3 regions of the Zestomonas ipomoeae genome follow, and region 1 is predicted to be linked to each of the others. Evidence: predicted binding sites of a transcription regulator. Region 1 holds the regulator's gene; each other region holds the start of a gene.
The links. Region 1 encodes FliA, which starts transcription of late flagellar genes. Its sites were predicted from a motif close to CTAAAGTTTNNNNNNNNNNNGCCGNTAA; they were not measured.
Positions count from the first base shown of each region.

Region 2: the regulator FliA is predicted to act here: its motif matches at 2,280-2,307, upstream of motA (flagellar motor stator protein MotA).
Region 3: the regulator FliA is predicted to act here: its motif matches at 2,742-2,769, upstream of ACWKV7_RS04075 (methyl-accepting chemotaxis protein).

Region 1 covers NZ_JBSKHQ010000001.1:357,152-362,066, reverse strand. The annotation lists gene flhF (flagellar biosynthesis GTPase FlhF) at 1-1,167, shown strand, start outside; gene fleN (flagellar synthesis regulator FleN) at 1,226-2,056, shown strand; gene fliA (RNA polymerase sigma factor FliA) at 2,053-2,799, shown strand; gene ACWKV7_RS01535 (chemotaxis response regulator CheY) at 2,883-3,257, shown strand; gene ACWKV7_RS01530 (protein phosphatase CheZ) at 3,277-4,071, shown strand; gene ACWKV7_RS01525 (chemotaxis protein CheA) at 4,084-4,915, shown strand, end outside.
Region 2 covers NZ_JBSKHQ010000003.1:111,908-116,822, reverse strand. The annotation lists gene rhdA (thiosulfate sulfurtransferase) at 1-646, opposite strand, end outside; gene ACWKV7_RS06230 (HDOD domain-containing protein) at 727-2,244, opposite strand; gene motA (flagellar motor stator protein MotA) at 2,363-3,214, shown strand; gene motB (flagellar motor protein MotB) at 3,224-4,264, shown strand; gene rsgA (small ribosomal subunit biogenesis GTPase RsgA) at 4,272-4,915, opposite strand, start outside.
Region 3 covers NZ_JBSKHQ010000002.1:96,540-101,454, forward strand. The annotation lists gene ACWKV7_RS04065 (MgtC/SapB family protein) at 1-221, opposite strand, end outside; gene ACWKV7_RS04070 (hypothetical protein) at 357-614, shown strand; gene ACWKV7_RS04075 (methyl-accepting chemotaxis protein) at 654-2,654, opposite strand; gene ACWKV7_RS04080 (hypothetical protein) at 2,908-3,357, shown strand; gene ACWKV7_RS04085 (hypothetical protein) at 3,341-3,955, shown strand; gene ACWKV7_RS04090 (hypothetical protein) at 3,937-4,065, shown strand; gene ACWKV7_RS04095 (DUF1993 domain-containing protein) at 4,062-4,637, shown strand; gene ACWKV7_RS04100 (DUF808 domain-containing protein) at 4,643-4,915, opposite strand, start outside.

The DNA of each region.
Region 1 (4,915 bases):
CCGGAGCCGGTTCGCCAGCCGAACCCGGCGCTGGAGGCCGAGCTGCGCAGGACTCAGGCGAAGATCGCCTCGGCCCAGGCCGAACTGGCCGGCAGTGCAGCGACTGCCGGAAAGGACCGCCAACTGCTTGGCGCTTCGGCTCCGGCACCCAAGGCCAAGCCTGCCGTGGCTCCGGCCCCGACACCACGGCCGGTAGCAGCGGCCGCGGCGAAGCCGGCGGCCGATCAGCGCGTGCTCGACGCGATGCGTTTCGAGCTGCACGGCCTGCGCGAGCTGATCGAAGTGCAGCTCGGCTCGATCGCCTGGGGCCAACTGCAGAACCGCCGTCCGCAGCAGGCCAACCTGTGGCGCCGCCTGCAGCGCATGGGGCTTTCCGCCGAACTGTCCCGCGCCCTGCTGGACAAGGTCGCCAACGTCCAGGAGCCGCGCCAGGCCTGGCGCATGCTGCTGGCCCACCTGGCTCATGCGATCAAGACGCTGAAGCAGGAACCGCTGGAGGAGGGCGGGGTGATCGCCCTGGTCGGTCCGGCCGGAATGGGTAAAACCACTACGCTGGCCAAACTGGCGGCCCGTTATGTGCTCAAATACGGCGCCCAGCACATTGCGCTGGTCAGTCTGGACAGCTATCGCATCGGTGCCCAGGAGCAGCTCAAGACCCTGGGGCGCATCCTGAATGTCTCGGTGACCCAGGTGGATCCAGGCCAGTCGTTGACCCAGGCCCTGGCGCCGTTGGCGAAGAAGCGCGTTGTGTTGATCGATACCGCTGGCCTGCCGGCCAGCGATCCGGCCTTGCGCATGCAGTTGGAAACCCTGGCCAGCCGGGGGGTGAAAGCAAAAAATTATCTGGTTTTGGCGGCCACAAGTCAGAGCCAAGTGCTCAAGGCGGCCTACCATAGTTATAAGCGCTGCGGTCTGTCCGGTTGCATTCTGACCAAGCTGGACGAGGCCGCGAGCCTGGGCGAGGTGTTGGGGCTGGCTATTGGCCAGCGTCTGCCGGTAGCCTACCTGACGGACGGGCCGCGCATTCCGGACGATCTGCACCTGCCGCGCAGCCACCAACTGGTGAGCCGGGCCGTCAGCTTGCAGGCACCCGAGGAGCCGAGCGAGGAAGCCATGGCCGACCTGTTCGCCGGCCTGTATCACAACCCGCCGCGCCGCGCCGGGTAGTCAGCGCAGAGGATTTCAACGATGCCTCAGTCGCAGCAAGACAAGGTGTGTAGAGAACATGGGTAGTATGCATCCCGTACAGGTGATAGCGGTGACCGGCGGCAAAGGCGGCGTCGGCAAGACCAACGTGTCGGTCAATCTGTCCATGGCCCTGGCCGATCTCGGTCGGCGGGTCATGCTGCTGGATGCCGACCTGGGGTTGGCCAACGTCGATGTCCTGCTCGGCCTTACGCCGAAGCGCACGCTGGCCGACGTCATTCACGGCGAATGCGAGCTGCGTGACGTGCTCCTGCAAGGCCCCGGCGGCATTCGCATCGTGCCCGCCGCTTCCGGCACCCAGAGCATGGTGCAGCTCTCGCCGCAGCAGCATGCCGGGCTGATCCAGGCCTTCAGCGACATCAGCGACAACCTCGACGTGCTGGTGATCGACACCGCCGCAGGCATCGGCGATGCGGTGGTCAGCTTCGTTCGCGCCGCCCAGGAAGTCATCGTGGTGGTTTGCGACGAGCCGACCTCGATCACCGATGCCTACGCGCTGATCAAGCTGCTCAATCGCGATTACGGCATGAGCCGCTTCCGTGTGCTGGCCAATATGGCCCATAGCCCGCAGGAGGGTCGCAATCTCTTTGCTAAGCTGACCAAGGTCACTGATCGTTTTCTCGATGTGGCCCTCCAATACGTAGGGGCGATTCCCTATGACGAGTCGGTACGCAAAGCCGTGCAGAAGCAGCGAGCGGTGTATGAGGCGTTCCCCCGCTCGAAGTGCGCCCTGGCGTTCAAGGCGATTGCCCAGAAGGTCGACACTTGGCCGCTTCCGGCCAATCCGCGCGGCCACCTGGAGTTCTTCGTCGAGCGCTTGGTGCAGCCAGTAGCAGATTCATCCGTATGACAGCAGCCAGTGGACTTCGTATGTACAACAAGGCACAGGCGAAGGACTCGCAGCATCAACTCATTGAGCGCTATGCCCCGTTGGTCAAGCGCATTGCCTATCACCTGCTGGCGCGTCTGCCGGCCAACGTGCAAGTGGATGATCTGATGCAGGCTGGCATGATCGGCCTGCTCGAAGCTTCGAAGAAATACGATGCTGGCAAGGGGGCCAGCTTCGAAACCTACGCCGGTATCCGCATCCGTGGCGCGATGCTCGACGAGGTGCGCAAGGGCGACTGGGCGCCGCGTTCCGTGCATCGCAACACCCGCATGGTGAGCGACGCCATCAAGGCAATCGAGGCCAGAACCGGTCGAGACGCTAAAGATCAAGAGGTTGCGGCCGAACTCCAATTGAGTCTCGAAGATTACTACGGCATTCTGAGCGACACTTTGGGCAGCCGTTTGTTCAGTTTCGACGATCTCCTCCAGGACGGCGAGCACGGTGGGCTGCGCGAAGACGGCGGCAGTACGCAACCCGAGCCTGCGAGCGAGTTGGAAGACCAGCGCTTCCGCCTGGCGTTGGCCGAAGCCATCGAGAACCTTCCAGAGCGCGAGCGCCTGGTTTTGGCGCTGTACTACGACGAAGAACTGAATCTCAAAGAAATCGGCGAGGTACTGGGCGTCAGCGAATCGAGGGTCAGCCAGTTGCACAGCCAGTGCGCCGCGCGTCTGCGGGCGCGCCTGAGCGAGTGGCGGGCAAGTTGAAGAGCAAGCCGGTTTCGCGATTAAACGGCGTTCTCAGGAACTGAGTGCGTTAGGACTGTACGGAGGTCGACTTGGACAAGAACATGAAAATCCTCATCGTTGACGACTTCTCAACGATGAGACGGATCATCAAGAACCTGCTGCGCGACTTGGGGTTCACCAATACCGCAGAGGCCGACGATGGCACCACCGCGCTGCCCATGCTGCAAAGTGGCAGCTTCGACTTTCTCGTCACCGATTGGAACATGCCCGGCATGACCGGCATCGACCTGCTGCGCGCGGTGCGTGCCGACGAGCGCCTGAAAACGCTTCCGGTGCTGATGGTGACCGCCGAGGCCAAACGCGACCAGATCATCGAAGCGGCCCAGGCCGGGGTGAACGGTTACGTGGTCAAGCCGTTCACGGCCCAGGTACTGAAAGAGAAGATCGAAAAGATATTCGAGCGGGTCAACGGCTGATGCCTGCCGCGAGGGCGCTATGGAACACGAAGACTCCCAACTGGGTGACGTTGAGTCGACCCTGAAAGCCAATGCCCGTGAGCTGGTCAATAGCCTGGAACGAGGCAATTTCAGCGAAGCGGTGCAGTTCATTCACGAGCTCAACAAAGTGCGTGATCGCGGCCTTTATCAAGAGGTCGGCAAGCTGACCCGTGAGCTGCACAACGCCATCGTCAACTTCCAGCTCGACCCTCGGGTGCCACATGCCAAGGAAGTCTCGCAGATCGCCGACGCGACCGAGCGCCTGAACTACGTGGTGCAGATGACCGAGAAAGCGGCCAATCGCACCATGGATTTGGTGGAGGAGTGCGCTCCGCTGGTCAACGATCTTAACGACGAGGCGCAGAGCCTGGGAGCCGACTGGGGCCGTTTCATGCGCCGGGAAATGAGCGCGGACGGTTTTCGTGAGTTGGCCAAGCGCATCGAACTGTTCCTGACCCGCAGCGAGCGCGACAGCGGCAAGCTCTCCAGCCACCTCAACGACATCCTTCTGGCGCAGGATTACCAGGACCTCACCGGCCAGGTGATCAAGCGGGTGACCCAACTGGTGACCGAGGTGGAAAGCAACCTGCTCAAGCTGGTGCTGATGGCCAGCCAGGTGGATCGCTTCGCCGGCATCCAGCACGATCAAGAGTCATTGCAAGCCGATCAGAAAAAACAACAACAAAAAGCGTCCTCCCAAGGTGAAGGTCCGCAGATTAATGCCGATAAGCGTGAAGACGTCGCGTCCAGCCAGGACGACGTCGACGATCTGCTATCCAGCCTGGGTTTTTAGGGGAGCATCCATATGAGCTTCGACGCCGATGAAGAAATCCTCCAGGACTTCCTGGTAGAGGCCGGCGAGATTCTCGAACAATTGTCCGAGCAGTTGGTTGAGCTTGAGAGCCGCCCGGACGACACGGGGTTGCTCAATGCCATTTTTCGCGGCTTCCACACCGTCAAGGGTGGGGCCGGCTTTCTCCAGCTGAACGAACTGGTCGAGTGCTGCCACATCGCCGAGAACGTCTTCGACATCTTGCGCAAGGGCGAGCGGCGCGTCGACTCGGAGCTCATGGATGTCGTCCTGCAGGCACTGGACGCGGTTAACGAAATGTTCGGCCAGGTGCGCGAGCGCACCGAACCGACACCGGCTTCCCCCGAACTGCTCGCGGCCCTGGCGCGCCTGGCCGAGCCGGCCGGTGCCGAGGAAGCCAGCGCACCGGCGGTGGAGGCTGAGCCAGAGCCGGAACCCGAACCGGAGCCGGTCGCTCCGGCGGCATCCAGCGACATCACCGACAGTGAATTCGAGAAACTGCTCGATGCCCTCGGCGACGAGCCTGCGCCGGCGGCCAGTGCGCCAGCGCCGGCAGCGGGCGGCGACGAGATCACCGACGACGAATTCGAAGCGTTGCTGGATCAGTTGCATGGCAAGGGGCAGTTCGCCGCCGCGCCGGCTGCCAAGCAGGCCGAGCCGAAGCCGGCGCCCCCTGTTGCAGAAACCCCTGCCGCCGGTGGCGACGAGATCACCGACGATGAATTCGAGGCGCTGCTCGACCAGTTGCATGGCAAGGGCAAGTTCGTTGCGCCCGAGGAGCCCGCTCCAGCGGCTCCCGCCGCCAAGCCGGCCGAACCGGCTGCGC
Region 2 (4,915 bases), on a different contig from region 1:
TCAACACCTCGGCGATATCCTCGCGGATACGCATGGCGCGGGCCGGGTCCATGGCGGCGGTCCATTCGAAGTTGACAGCGCCAGGTACATGGCCACCCTTGGCGGCGAAGACTTTCTCGCCACGGTACTCGGCAGGCGAGCGCGCATCCCAGACGGCCAGGTCGGCGGCGCCGAGGCGGCGTTGCAGGTACTCGCGGGTGGCGGTAGGCGCGGCATGCAGGGTCAGCGGCAACGGGCCGCCGGCGGGCGGCGGAACCTCGCGGGACAACTCGCGCCCTTCTGCCAGCCAGGCATGCAGGCCGCCGTTCAGGTAGTGGTAGCGCCCATGGCCGATCACGTCCAGCAGCCAGATGAAGCGCCCGGCCCAGCCGCCGCCTTCGTCGTCGTAGACCACATAGACCGCGTCGTCGCGGTGGCCCAGTTCGCCGAACAGCACCTCCAGCTGCGCCTGCGGTGGCAGCAGGCCAGGGGCCGGGGGCTGGCCCAGTTGCGTGCGTTTGGGGTCGACGAAGCGGGCGCCGGGAATGTGGCCGTCGGCGTAGCGCGCGGCACTGGTAAGGTCGACCAGGATCAGCTCGGGGGCGGCCAGGCGGCTCGCCAGATCGGCGGGTTCGATCACCAGCGGCAGGGCGGAGAAGGCAGACATGGAGGCCTCCTTAGGTTGGGAAAAGGGCGGATTTTAGCCTGAATGCGAGGCCGGCGCGCTGCTTTCGCCGCTGCGTGCGGTCAACGCTTCCTGGCAAAGGTGTTCAACGCCCGCTCGATGCACTGCACGGTTTTGCCGAAGGCTTGCAGGTTGCTGTCGGCAATGGGCGCGCCCTGCTGGTCGGCGAGCAGCAGCATGACCACCCGGCCGTTGTTGGCCAGTGAGCGCAGCAGCAGGTGCTCGCTGGGGAACAGCGCCTTCAGTGCGCCGGGCATCAGGGCGGAGAACTGCGCGAAATTGGCTGGCGTCAGGCGTAGCTGTGCCGGTTGGGTAAGTAGCCGGCGCAGCACCTGGCTCTGGTTGGGATCAAGGCTGAGAGCGACTGCGTCCTTTGGCAGCCCGACCGCCTGCTGCGCCTGCAAGCGGCTGTGGTCGCGATTGGCGAGCAGCAGCAAGACCCGCTGCATGCCGCAGGCATGCAGGGCGTCGCGGGCGCAACTGGTCAATTGCAGCACGTTGGCGAACGGGCTGGGCTCGCGCAACAGCTCGGCGCAGCGTTGGCGCCATTCGCTGAGGGCTTCGGGCTTCGCAGTCTGGGGCGCAGGCGGCTTGGCCAGGCGGCGCGCCGACCATGGCCAGAGCAGCGCCTCGGCGGGATGCCAGAGCCCGTCGCCGGCATGGCGGCGCGCACTTTGCGCGGCGTGCTGGTGGACCAGGTGCTGCACCTCGGGCAGTGGTAATTGCATGTACAAACCGGCCAGGCGCTGCCAGCGCAGGCAATGCTGGCCACCCCAGGCGTCATGGGCGGAAAGCGCCAGGCCGTTGGCCAGCAGGATGGTATTGGCCGGCCGGGTCAGCCAGCGGCGCAGCGGCGGGTCGGCATCGAGCATCTGCTGCTGGTGCAGTGGATGCTCGTTGTCATGGGCAATATGCAGCGCCTTCACCAGCAGGCGACGGTCCTCCACCAGCAGGCGATAGCCCTGCACGATCCAGTCCGGCAAACGCCAGCGTTCGGCCAGCGCCAGACAGATGCGCAGCAACGGTACGCCGAGCAGCTCGCGCTCGACGCTGGAGGCCGGCTGGCCCTGGCCCAGCACGCGCTGTTCCCAGGCCGCGAACAGCTGCGGATAAGCGGTCACGAGGGGCCATAGCGGGGCGAGGAACAGCAGGCTGCCCCAGTGGATTTCCTGCCACAGACGCGCCAGCCGCGCGGCGAACAGGCCATTGGCCTGTTGCGAGGCATGCAGGCTGATCAGTTGCAATTGCCGCAACGCCAGCGGCAGTTGCTCGGTGGGCACTACCGGAAGTTGCCGGAGCAGCTCCCCGGTGCGCTTCAGGCCAAGACGGGTCATGGCCATCTCCAGGCTTTCCGCCGGCTCGCCGAGGCTGCCGGTGTGGCGGTTCGCCTCGCGCAATACGTACAGCGCCAGGGTTGGACTATCCTGCATCAGCTCGGCGATATCCCGCAGCGATCGACGGTTGTCGTTGACCGCGCGCAACAATGGCTCATGGCTGCTGGCCGGCACCGGCAGGCGGACGCTCTCGAGTTCCTTGATCCAGGCTTCGAGGCTGCGGGGTAGCGGGGTTGCAGTCGGCATGGCGGCGGGTCGCGCTGGTTTTTAGGCGGAAGGGGCTATAGTCTGGCGCATAAGTTCCGATAATTAGAAGGGCCGTTTTCAACAGCCCCTTCCTTGGCTCTACAAGCAGTTCCTATCTATGGTCAAAATCATCGGCATCATCGTCGTCTTCGCCAGCGTATTGGGCGGATTCGTGCTTTCCGGCGGCAAGATCGCCGCACTGATCCACCCCTTCGAGGTGATGATCATCGGCGGTGCGGCACTAGGGGCATTCCTCCAGGCGAACCCCGGCAGCACCACCAAGGTGGTGTTCAAGAAGTCGCTGGGCATGTTCAGTTCGCGCTTCACCCATACCTTCTATCTGGAAGTGCTGCGGCTGCTCTACGAGATTCTCAACAAGAGCCGCCGCGAGGGCATGATGGCCATCGAGGCGGACATCGAAGACCCCCAGGCCAGCCCGATCTTCAGCAAATATCCCGGCCTGCTGAAGGACGAGCGCATGACCGCGTACATCTGCGACTACCTGCGCATCATGTCGTCTGGCAACATGGCGCCCCATGAGCTGGAAGGCCTGTTCGACATGGAACTGGCCGGCCTCAAGGAAGACCTGGAACACCCCTCCCACGCAGTATCCAAGGTTGCCGACGGCATGCCGGCGATGGGTATCGTCGCCGCGGTGCTGGGTATCGTGATCACCATGTCGGTACTGGCGGAGGCGGACAACGCGGAAATCGGCGAGAAGGTCGGTACCGCGCTGGTCGGTACCTTCCTCGGTATTCTCGCCTCCTACGGCTTTTTCGCGCCCTTGGCCGGCGCCCTGGAACACGATGCCAAGGAAGAGCTGAACGTCTTCGAAGCGATCAAGGCCACCCTGGTCGCTTCCGCCTCGGGCATGCCGCCGACCTTGGCGGTGGAGTTCGGGCGCAAGGTGCTGCTGCCGGCCCACCGGCCGACCTTCGCCGAGCTCGAGCAGGCGATGCGCGGCAGTTGAGCCTGAATCATGGATAACAACCAGCCCATTATCGTCAAGCGGGTCAAGAAGACCGCCGGCGGCCACCATGGCGGCGCCTGGAAGATCGCCTTCGCCGACTTCGCCACGGCGATGATGGCGTTCTTCCTGGTGATGTGGCTGATGACCTCGGCCACGCCGGAGCAGAAGAAGGCGATCTCCGGCTACTTCCAGGACCCCATCGGCTTCACCGAGAGCGCCAGCCCCTACGTCATCGACCTGGGCGGTACGCCCACGCCGGCCCCCGACCGCACCCTCAATCCGGAAACCCGCGACACGCTGGCCGAGCAGAAGGACCAGGAGCCGGTGGACAGCGAACAGGTCGAGAGCCTGGCCGAGCAGATCGAGCGGGAACGCCTGGAGCTGCTGCTCCAGGAGCTGCAGAACAAGGTGGAGGAAAACCCCATGCTGCAGCGCTTCAAGGACCAGATCCTGTTCGAGATCACCCAGGATGGCCTGCGCATCCAGATCATGGATGCCGAGAACCGGCCGATGTTCGCCCTCGGCAGTGCCCAGCTGCAGCCGTATTTCGAGGACATCCTGCTGGCGATGGCCGACACCATTCGCGCGGTGCCGAACAAGATCAGCGTCAGCGGCCACACCGATGCCAAGCCCTTTGTCGGGCGCGGCGACTTCGGCAACTGGGAGCTGTCGTCCAACCGTGCCAACGCGGCGCGGCGCACCCTGGTCGCCGGCGGCTACCCGGAGGAGCAGGTGGCGCGAGTGGTAGGCTACGCATCTTCGGCGCTGTTCGACCGGGAGGATCCGCTCAACCCGGTCAACCGCCGCATCGACATCATCGTGTTGACCAAGAAGGCCCAGCGCGCCATCGAGAACGAGCAGGACGGCGATGGTGCGGAGCAGGGTGACGCAGCACCCGCCGCGGAGGGGCCGGCTTCAGCGCCTGGCCAGGCCGCGCCGCCGGCCCGTGCGGCCTTGCCGGCCGACGAGCCGTTGCAGCCGGGCGAGTTGCGCGAGCGCCTGAATATCTTCGAGGACGGCGCCCTGCGCTTCGACGAGCCTGCCGAGTAGCGGGGCCTCAATAGTCCTTGTCGGGCAGGCTGGCGAGGATGTGCCGGTAACTGGCCATGCGTTGCGGTCTGATGCGGCCGTCTTCCAATGCTTTCAAAAGGGCGCAGCCGGGCTCGCGGTCGTGCTTGCAGTCGCGGAAGCGGCAGGTGCCGAGCAGGTCGCGCAACTCGATGAAGCCGGCTTCCACATCATCCCGGCTGACATGCCCGAGGCCGAATTCGCGAATGCCGGGGGAGTCGATCAGCTCGCCGCCGCCCGGGAAATGGAACAGCCGGGCGGTGGTGGTGGTGTGGGTACCCTTGCCGGTCAGTTCCGAGAGCGCGCCGACGCGGGTGTCCACCCCCGGCAGCAGGCTGTTGACCAGCGACGACTTGCCCACCCCGGACTGCCCGACGAACACGCTGATGTGGCCATCCAGGCGCAGCTTCAGGTCGTCCATGCCGGCGCCGCCGTGGGCGGACACCTCCAGCAGCGGGTAACCGAGTTCGCGATAGACCGCCAGCAGGCTGTCCAGCGCTGCGGCGTTCTGCTCGTCGATCAGGTCGGCCTTGTTCAACAGCAATAGCGGCGCGATGCCGGCGTGCTCGGCGGCCACCAGGTAGCGGTCGATCAGGTTGGCGTGGGGTTCGGGCAAGGGGGCGAACACGATCA
Region 3 (4,915 bases), on a different contig from region 1:
CCGAACCACTGTTGCGGATAGATGCACAGCACGGTAAGCGCCGCCGAGGCCATGCACACCATGCCGTAGGTGCGCATGCCGGCGGCACGGCCGTGATAGGCGCGTTCGTAGCCCACCAGCAGGCCGAGCAGCAGCGCGCCGAGCATGTTGAAGAACAGGGTCAGGTTGACCGCCACACCGGGCAGTGCCCATAACTCGGGAAAGGCAGAGGACAGGTTCACGGCGGGGACTCACTCGATGCGCTGGCACTTCGCCCAGCTTAGTCGCCACGGCGCCAGCCTGCCCGGTAGCGCGCGCCAATGAACGCAGGCGCAAACGGCCCTATGCTTGCCCGCCGCGTCCTCCCCGAGCTGACCATGACTGACCACGGCCCCTATCGCCCCCCGCAATCCGAACTCGCGACAGCCGACGAGACAGCGCTGCCCTGGTTCCGCTCGTCCTTTTTCTTCGTGCTGCTGGCGTTCTTCTTTTTCCGGCTCGGCTGGTGGCCGGTAGGCCTGGCCTGCTGGCTCGCGGTGCTGGTCAACCTGCGCCACGACCGGTGGTACCGGCACCTCTGGCCGTGGTTGCTGATCCTGCTGCTGAGCGTCTACCAGGGTGCCAGCGCACCCTGAACGCCCCCGGCAAGCCTCGCTCCCCGGCCGCCCGCCCGGTCAGCGCACCTTGAAGCGCCGCACCATGGCGATCAGCCGGCCATTGGAGGTCAGTAGCGTCTCGCTGCTGCGATCGGTAGCCTGGCCGCTTTCGATCAGCTCGTTGACCATCTGCCGCACCGCCACCATGTTCTGGTTGATCTCCTCGGTCACCGCGCTCTGCTCCTCGGCGGCGGTGGCGATCTGGCTGCTGAGGTCGTAGATGCGGCTGATGGAGCTGGCCATGTCGTCGAGGCCGACGTTGACCTTGGCGGTCTTGTCGGCAGTGGCCTGGCAGCTGGCCTTGGTCTTTTCCATGGCCGTCACCGCCGAGTTCACGCCCTGCTGCAGGCGGCCGAGCATTTCGTTGATCTCCGAGGTGCTCTGCTGGGTGCGGCCGGCCAGCGCCCGTACCTCGTCGGCGACCACGGCGAAACCGCGGCCCTGGTCGCCTGCCCGCGCCGCCTCGATGGCCGCGTTCAGCGCCAGCAGGTTGGTCTGCTCGGCGATCCCGCCGATCACGCCGAGCACATCGTTGATGCGCTGCGCGTCGCTCTGCATCGCCTGTACCTTTTCGGTGGCGCTGGCCACCTCGTCGACCAATGCCCGCACGCTGTTGGACGCATCGTCCACCACGCTCTTGGACTGGTGCGCGTTGGCATCGGCGCGCTGGGTGAAACTGGCGGTCTCCGTGGCGCTGCGGGCCACGGATTCGGCAGTGGAGTTCATCTCGGTGATGGCGGTCACCGCCTGGTCGGTCTCCGCCGCGTGGCGGGCGAGAATCTGGTTGCTCTGCGCCGACTGCTGCTTGAGCTGGTCGATCTCCTCGGCGATCTGCGAGCTGGCCGTGGCCAGGTCGGCGACCATGTTCTGCAGGTAGGCGATGAAGCGGTTGACCGAGTTGCCGACTTCGTCCACCTCGTCTTCGCCCTTGAGCGCGATGCGCCGGGTCAGGTCGGCATCGCCGGCCGACAGCGAATCGATGTTGGTCTTCAGCACGCCCAGGCGGTTCATCAGCGTGCGCAGGGCAAACAACATCAGCACCAGCAGCAGGATCACCATGGGAATCTGCAGCAGGCTAAGGGTCTTCAGCACTTCGCGGCTCTTCTCGGTGAGCAGGTCGGTCGGCAACGCCGCCGCCAGCAGCCAGGGCGTGCCCTCGATGGGCCGCAGGAAGAAGGTGTAGTCGTCGCCCTCGCGGCCCTCGTACTCGCCCTGGTACACCCCGGACTGCCCGGCGGCGCCCAGCGAGGCCTGGATCTTGGCGATGAACGGCGACTGGCTGGCCAGCTCCGACACGTTGCGCAGCACGATCTCGCCGCCCAGGGCCGGCAGGTTGCTGAGAATCTTGCCATCCGGCTCGACGATCATCACCTGGCCCTGGATCTCCTTCTCCTTCTCCGCCACCAACTGGTTGAAGAAGCCGAGGGTCACATCGATGGTGGACACGCCGAAGGCCGCGCCGTCCTTGTAGATGGCCATGGCACAGTTGGTGCGCGGCTGGGCGCTGGCGTCGTCCTTGTAGGCCGCGGCCCAGGCGCAGGTGCCGCGCGGCGCCTGCATGCCGTTGCGGTGCCAGGGCTGCTCGTAGTACTTGAGCGACTCCGGCGAGTTCCAGTAGGTGTTGACCACCAGTTGCCCGGAGCCGTCGCGATGGTAGAAGGTGCTGTGCTTGTCGCGGTCCGCCGTGCGCTTGCCCGGCAGCGGCCAGATCCCGCCACCGAAGACCTTCGCATCGCCGTACTGGTCGACCAGCCCCGGCAGCACCTTGTCGATGCTGTCGCTGTCGAGCAGGGCCACCGTCTGGGTGATGCTGCGCGACTGCGCCTGCACCCGCGACAGCTCGACGAGAATCTGCTCGGCGATCTGGTTGACCTTGCGCAGCACCAGCTCCTCTTCCGCCGCCTTCAGTTGCGGCGTGACGAAGCGCCCGATCCCCAGCGCGGTCAGCAGCATCACCACGCCGATGAATGCAAGCAGCGCCCAGGTATAGCGGGCTTGAATGGTTTTCAGGGAAAACATGGTTCACCACCCTAGAGGCGCAGGCAGCCATGCTGCGCCAGTCGATTTATTACCCGTGGGAGTTGTCGGCGTCACCGCCATGCCTCTGTATCGGTATAACGCGGCATGGCTTGAGCTTAGGCCAGGCAAGCGCCGACTGCCGGTGCTGGGAGGCGGCAAATCGCCAGCACCCGAATGCATGGCGGATTTGCAGCGCCGCCCGCGCCCGCTCAGAATGGCCGGCCAGCCTTGACCATCGACACTCCGGATGCGAATGCCGCGCCGCCTACTGCTCATCGTCGCCTACACCGTCGTGCAACTGGCGGTGGCGGCCGCGCTCTACTCGCTGGCCGTCGAGGGCTATCGGCAGCTTGTCGGTCCCTTGCGCCGCGACATCGCCTTCGGCCTGCAACTCCATCATTCCCTCTATGTGCTGGCAGCCCTGGCGCTGGGCAACGCCTGCGGTCAGGCCTTCTCGCGACAGCCCCCGCATCGCGTGCTCTGGGCCTGCCTGCTGGCTTGGCTGGTGTTCTGGATGAATTGCTTCGCCAGCCTGCCCTACCGCAGTGTGCTGGTGATCGCCAGCGGCTATGCCGCGCTCGTCCTGCCCGCCCTGATCGCGTGGCTCCAAAGCCGGCGTGCGGCAGGCGGCGGGCCGCGCAGGGCAGCCGTTCCCGCACGCGCCCACGCCGAGGATCGGTCCGCCGATGGCCCGTTCGCCTGAATTCGCACCGCAGTACACCCTGGCCGAGCGCTTGCGTTTCGCCGCCGGTGGTGTGGTGCTGGGCGGCCTGCTGGTCGCCTTCATGGAAGGGGTCTTCACGCCGTGGCTGAGCGAGTTTGCCCGCACCGCGCCCTGTTACGAACTGTTCGGCGTCAACGGCGTCAGCCTGTTGTGGCTGGGGATGTTCGTCGGCCTGCCGCTGAGCTGCGGCGTGCTGCTGGGCGGCAGCATCGGCCTGCGCGGCTACCGCATTCTGCGCGACGGGCAGTATCCGCCCCTTGGTGAAAGGGTGTTCAAGCCAACGCCGATTCGCCGCGACCGGAAAGCGCGCGCCATCGGCCGAGCCCACCTGCTGGCACCGCTGCCGTTCCTGTTGATTGCCGCCTGGGGCGTCGACCAGGCGCGCGAGATGATCGCCACCTTCGCGCCGGAGCGCTTCGACTGGCGCCTTTGCGCGCCCCAGGCCGCCGAGCCTGGCCGGGTCGACGGCGTGAGCGCCTGCACGCTTTCGCGGCACGACGAACCATCGGGGCCGTCGTCCGGCTATAACGAAGCGAACACTGTCCCCCTGGAACGGCCATGTCCACGAGACCACTGACCTATCTGGCCATCCCCGTGCTGCGGGCCTACCTGGCAAGCCTGGCGCTGGCGGGCTTGAGCTGCTTCGGCTTCGCCCCGCTGCGCGGGCTTGTAGGAGAGGCGCGATGAACGCACCGGGAGCGCACCCGGCCATGGGCATCGGCCTGCATGCGGCCTGCGTGCCGATCTTCACCCACTACCTGCAACGCCTGCGCGACTCCCTCGCTCGCGTTGCCCGCCAGGCCCAGCGGGACGGCCCGGCCGAATCCGCATTGCTGCAGGCCCGGCTAGCCGAGGGCATGTTTCCCTTGGCGCAGCAGGTCTGCACTGCCTGCGGCTTCGCCTTGCGCGCCTGCTATCCGCTGCTCGGCGAGGCGCCGCCGGGCCTGGCCGGGCATGCCGGCAGCTTCGCCGGGCTGGATGCGCGCATCGACGCGACCCTGGCGGCGCTCGCCGGGATACCGGAGGCGGCCCTCGATGCCGCCGCGCATGCCCCGATCAGCACCCAGGCCGGCTTCGCCACGCGCCACTTCAGCGGCCGCGACTACGTGCTGCACTACGCGCTGCCGAACTTCTTCTTTCACCTGAGCATGGTGCACGCGATTCTGCGCAGCGAGGGCATTGCCCTCGGCAAGCAGGATTTCGACGGCTACCACCAGTATCCGGCGGGCTTCAGCTTCGCCCCGTCGGATGGCGCCTGACCTCGTCAGGCGGGCTTGACCACCCGGTACAAGCGCGTCACGGCACTCACGCCGAGCAGCGCCAACGCCCCGGCAACCACGCCGAGCAGCAGGTCGAGCAGGGTCGGGGCGATGGTGGCGAGTACGCCGCCGACGGCGGGCACGGCTTCCAGGCCATGGGCGAGGTCGTGGAACAGCGCCGAGGCGCCGGGAATGCCATGGGCAAGAATGCTGCCGCCGACCATGAACATGGCCACCGTGCCGATCACCGCCAGACTCTTCATCAGGTATGGCGCGGC